DNA from 2 places in the Streptomyces sp. NPDC006385 genome. Region 2 is predicted to be linked to the other one. Evidence: riboswitches for the same ligand, from Rfam matches in the RefSeq annotation. Region 2 holds a riboswitch; the other holds the start of a gene.
What was found. A riboswitch is a leader RNA that binds a small molecule or an ion and turns the genes downstream of it on or off. The one in region 2 is predicted to bind guanidine.
Positions count from the first base shown of each region.

Region 1: linked by a shared signal. The riboswitch ahead of ABZ078_RS43840 (MBL fold metallo-hydrolase) and the one ahead of ABZ078_RS10980 (SMR family transporter) in region 2 are both predicted to bind guanidine.

Region 1 is NZ_JBEXQG010000143.1:4,494-6,931, forward strand. Features, by position in the region: gene ABZ078_RS43835 (sigma-70 family RNA polymerase sigma factor) at 1-450, opposite strand, end outside; gene ABZ078_RS43840 (MBL fold metallo-hydrolase) at 693-1,544, opposite strand; guanidine-III (ykkC-III) riboswitch at 1,585-1,652, opposite strand; partial or broken gene ABZ078_RS43845 (IS5 family transposase) at 2,380-2,438, opposite strand, start outside.
Region 2 is NZ_JBEXQG010000010.1:165,856-168,293, reverse strand. Features, by position in the region: gene ABZ078_RS10985 (transglycosylase domain-containing protein) at 1-724, shown strand, start outside; gene ABZ078_RS10980 (SMR family transporter) at 718-1,038, opposite strand; guanidine-III (ykkC-III) riboswitch at 1,075-1,144, opposite strand; gene ABZ078_RS10975 (co-chaperone GroES) at 1,193-1,549, opposite strand; gene ABZ078_RS10970 (DUF3618 domain-containing protein) at 1,615-1,944, opposite strand; gene bcp (thioredoxin-dependent thiol peroxidase) at 2,040-2,438, shown strand, end outside.

The DNA of each region.
Region 1 (2,438 bases), on a different contig from region 2:
CCGGTGCAGGCGAACCCGCAGGGTGATGGGTGAGCAGCCGACCACCGCGGCCGCCTGCGCCGGGGTCAGGCCCTGCCATGCGGAGAGGATCAGCAGTTCCCGATCGTCCTCCGGCAGCGTGGCCAGCGCCTTGAGCAGCGCGTTGCGCTCGGACACCTCCTCGGCGATGTCCGCCTCGGCGGGGTCCGCCCAGGACATCAACTCGGCGGCGAACGAGGCGCGCCGGGCCTCGGCCCGGATGCTGTCGCGCAGGATGTTGCGTGCGACCACGAGCAGCCACGGCAGCGGCTGCTCGGGCACGTCGTCCAGCCTGCGCCAGGCCACGGTGAACGTCTCGCTCACCACCTCGTCGGCAACCTGACGTCCCGCACGGCTGGCCACGTAGGCCCACACGCGTTGCCGGCAGCCGTCGTAGATGGCGGTGAAACGATCCGCGTCGTCGTCGGGCACTGCCGCACCTCCTGTCCCTCCCGGTGTGTTCTGTCGTCGGGTAGTGGTCCGAACGAGGTGATCGTTACAGCGGAATCGCAGGAAATCCGCCCGAGAAACGAGGCATACACCACACCGAGGCCCGCCGAAGGCGAGCTGCTCAAACCGCCGCGCGCCTGCCGGCGTCCCCAAGCGGCCGGCCCGGTCCTGCCGGTTGTGCGTCACCGGCATCGCGGATCGGAACGCGAGAGGTCCGAGACCGCTCAGCCGTCCTCGCGGCAGATGACAAAGCCGGGGAAGGGATGCCGTCCGAGCCGGTCGCCGATCTCGTCGATCGCCGCACGGATGTCGCGCAGGTGGCCGACGGCCATCTCCAGGGGCGGCTCGTCCGGCTGGTAGGTGGTCCGGATCGGGTACTCCACGCCGGGCTGGTCGGTCATCTCGATGTGACAGCCGAGGACGTGGGTGACCGGTCGGGTGCCGGCGAACGCGATCAAGCGGTCGACCGTCCGGCCGAAGGCAGCCCAGTCCTCCACGTACAACCGCCCGGGATACACCGTGTCACCGGTGAGCAGGAATCCGGTGTGCGGGTCGTAATACGTGACGGCTGCCTTGTCGTGACCCGGGGTGGCCAGGCACTCCAGCACCCGGCCGCCGAGATCGACCCGGGCGACCCGATCGGGGTCCTCGGTGAAGCCGAAGTACTTCCAGGCACTGTCCAGATCCGCTCCCACCACCGTGGTGCGGGGGCGGTCCGCGAACTGTGCATCGCCCGCGACGTGGTCGTGGTGAGAGTGGGTGTGCAGGACCAGCAGGGCGTAGTCGCTCCGCTGACGCTCGGCCAGCCAGCGGCCGACCAGCTCGTCGACCACCCGTCTCAGCGGGAAGAACTCGGCCGACTCGGTGGCTCCGGTGTCGATGAGTACGGCGCGCTCGTTGCCGAAGATCAGGAAGAGGAACGGCGCCTCATAGTTGATCGCCTTGTTCTGCCGCAGGATGAACGTGTGCTCGTCGTACGCGTGGACCTGGATATCGGGATCGGCGTTGTGCTTCGCCGACGGCGATCCGTGGATCCAGTCGACGTCCAGGGCACGGGGCTCGGGTGCCTCGGACACGAGTCGATCCGCTGCCCATGTACGCCCATGACGCCTCCTGAGAGCGTCGTCTTATCGGGCCGGGTACGGCGCACATCTCGTCCGGGGCAGGCACTCGTGCACCTCCGCGCGGAATGTACTACGCCTGGACCATGCTGCTCAACGAGACAGCAGTCCGGCGGGCGGGCTGGCGGTGAGGCGACAGCGGGACTTGCCGGCCCGAGGCGGTGACCTGCTCGGTTCTTCGTCGTGCCTGCCAATTGCTGGGGCCGGTCGAGGCGTGGCGCCCGACGCAGAGACAGGCCCGGCGGCCCCGACGGGCCGGAGCCGTGCTGCTCGGGGGCGCATGATGAGCGCGGCGACATGGTAAGTGCACGGCGTGCCCGAGGGGCTGGCATAGAGGTGCGTGACGTCGGCGGCGAAGTACACAGAGTCTCCCGCGTTGAGGTTGGCAGGCTGGAAAGGGCTTGGGCGCATGGCAAGCACCGGAGCTGCCCCGGCAGCGAACGGCGGCCCGTACTCGATCATCCGGTAGGAGATTTGCCTGACGTGGTGATGACCTTCGACTGATTCTGTGCTCCGGCCAAGGACGCACTGACCAGCACACTGGCTTCTCCAACCGCACGACCACCGCCACAACTGCTGATTCACCGAGGCTGACCCTCGCGCTGCGTACATGCTCTGGACGCCGGTGGGGATTCCAGGTGGCCACGATGGGGGGAGCTGAACTGGCCGCCAGCGGGGGATTTCTACTGGCCGCTGACGCAGGGGCCCACCGTTCACGTGTTCTGGCAGGCGATTCCTTCGTCGGCTCCGCGCCATCGCACTGGAAGGGTGGCATTCCTAAGACGTCGTCTCATTTGGTGAGTCTGCGGTAACAGATGAGGCTGCAGGCGATGGCGGTGAAGGCCAGGA
Region 2 (2,438 bases):
CACCACCTCGGTCCTGCAGAGCGTCGTCGAGAACGGCACCGGCACCCCCGCCCAGGCCGCCGGGCGCCCGGCGGCGGGCAAGACCGGCACCGCGGAGGAGGACAAGGCCGCCTGGTTCGCCGGCTACACCCCCGAACTCGCCACCGTCGTCGCCGTCATGGGCCAGGACCCGGTCACGGCCGCCCAGAAGCCCCTGTACGGCGCGCTGGGCCTGAACCGCGTGAACGGCAGCGGCCCGCCCACCGCGATCTGGGCCCAGTTCACCAAGGAGGCCCTGAAGGGCAAGCCGGTCACCGACTTCGACCTGCAACTCCAGGAGGGCGCCGACGTGCCCCAGTACCCGACGACCGACCCGACCCAGGGCGACGAGGGCAGCGGCGGCCAGGACAACGGCGGCACCACCGGGGACACCACCACCGGCGGCCAGGACACCGAGGGCCAGACCGGCGGTGAGACGCCGGGCCAGACGGACGGCGGCACCACGGGCGACACGACGACCGGCGGCGGCACCACCGACGGAGGCACGGCCGACGGCGGCACGACCGGCGGCGACACCACCACCGGCGGCACCTCCGACGGAGGCACGACCACCGACGGAGGCACCACGGGCGACACCGGCGGCGGCACAACGGACCCCGGAGGCGGTACGGGCGACACCAGTACCGGAGGAACGGACACCGGCGGCGGCGAGACCTCGGGGAACACCGGCGGGCCGGTTCAGTGACCGCTGGTCGCCTTGAGCCCCACCACGGCGACCAGCAGCAGACAGACGAAGAAGATCCGCGCGGCGGTGACCGGCTCCCCCAGCACCACCATGCCGAACACCGCCGCGCCGGCCGCCCCGATCCCCACCCACACGCCGTAGGCGGTACCGATGGGCAGGGACTTCGCGGCGTACGACAGCAGCAGCATGCTCGCGACGATGCCGGCGCCGGTGAGCAGACTGGGCACGAGCCGGGTGAAGCCGTCGGTGTACTTCATGCCGACCGACCAGCCGACCTCCAGCAGACCGGCGACGACGAGCAGAACCCAGGCCATGACGGGCACCTCCGAGACGTAGCGACACTGAACGGGGGTGCGTCGTCTTTTCCTGCATCCCGGTACGGCGCGTCTCGTCGGGCTCCTTCAAACCTAGCAAGCGAACGACAGAAGGGGCCGGTGACGATGGTCACCGGCCCCTCGAACCGTTGAACTACAGGTAGAGCCCCGTCGAGTCCTCCGACCCCTCGAACCGGTCGGCCGCCACGGCATGCAGATCGCGCTCGCGCATGAGCATGTACGCGACCCCGCGCACCTCGACCTCGGCCCGGTCCTCCGGGTCGTACAGCACCCGGTCACCGGGCTCCACGGTCCGTACGTTCTGCCCCACCGCGACGACCTCCGCCCAGGCCAGCCGACGGCCCACGGCCGCCGTGGCCGGGATCAGGATGCCGCCACCGGAACGCCGCTCACCCTCGCTCGTGTCCTGCCGCACGAGTACACGGTCGTGCAGCATCCGGATGGGCAGCTTGTCGTGATGGGTGCTGTGCTCGTTTCTGTTGGCGCTCACGCCTTTGAACCTACCTGCCTTCGCCGCGGCCGTACGCCGGTGGGTCCGCCGTCGCTCACCGTCACTCAGCCCTTGCGGCGCCGGGTGCCGAGCGCCAGCAGGCCCACGAGCCCGACGGCGACGAGCGCCACGGGCACGATCCGCTCCATGCGGGGCGCGCCCTCCTCGTCGGTGAACTTGGCCTTGACATCGCTCACGGCCCGGTTGACCCCGACGTAGGCCCGCCCGAGCGTGTGGTCGATGTTCGAGACGACCTTGGCCTTGGCGTCGCCGACGATCGTCTTCGGGTGCACCCGCACCCCGATCTCGTCGAGCGTCTCGGCCAGCACTGCGCGGCGGGCTTTGATGTCCGCCTCGATCTGCGCCGGTGTTCTGGTGTCCGACGTGTCCGCCACCGTACGGCCTCCGAAGTGAAGCTGATGCTGTTTGCGGACAGTCTGTCAGTTCCACGCCGGACCGCACGGTCAGGCTCCCCGGTTACGCTGGTCCGATGAGCGAGCGACTCCAGCCGGGGGACGTGGCCCCCGCCTTCACCCTGCCCGACGCCGACGGCAACGAGGTGTCCCTCTCGGACCACAAGGGCCGCAAGGTCATCGTCTACTTCTACCCGGCGGCCCTCACCCCCGGCTGCACCAAGCAGGCCTGCGACTTCACGGACAACCTGGACCTTTTGGCCGGCGCCGGCTACGACGTGATCGGCATCTCCCCCGACCAGCCGGAGAAGCTCGCCAAGTTCCGCGACAAGGAGTCCCTGAAGGTCACGCTGCTCGCCGACCCGGACAAGACCGTCACCGAGTCCTACGGCGCCTTCGGCGAGAAGAAGAACTACGGCAAGACGTACCTGGGCGTCATCCGCTCCACGGTGGTCGTGGACGAGGAGGGCAAGGTC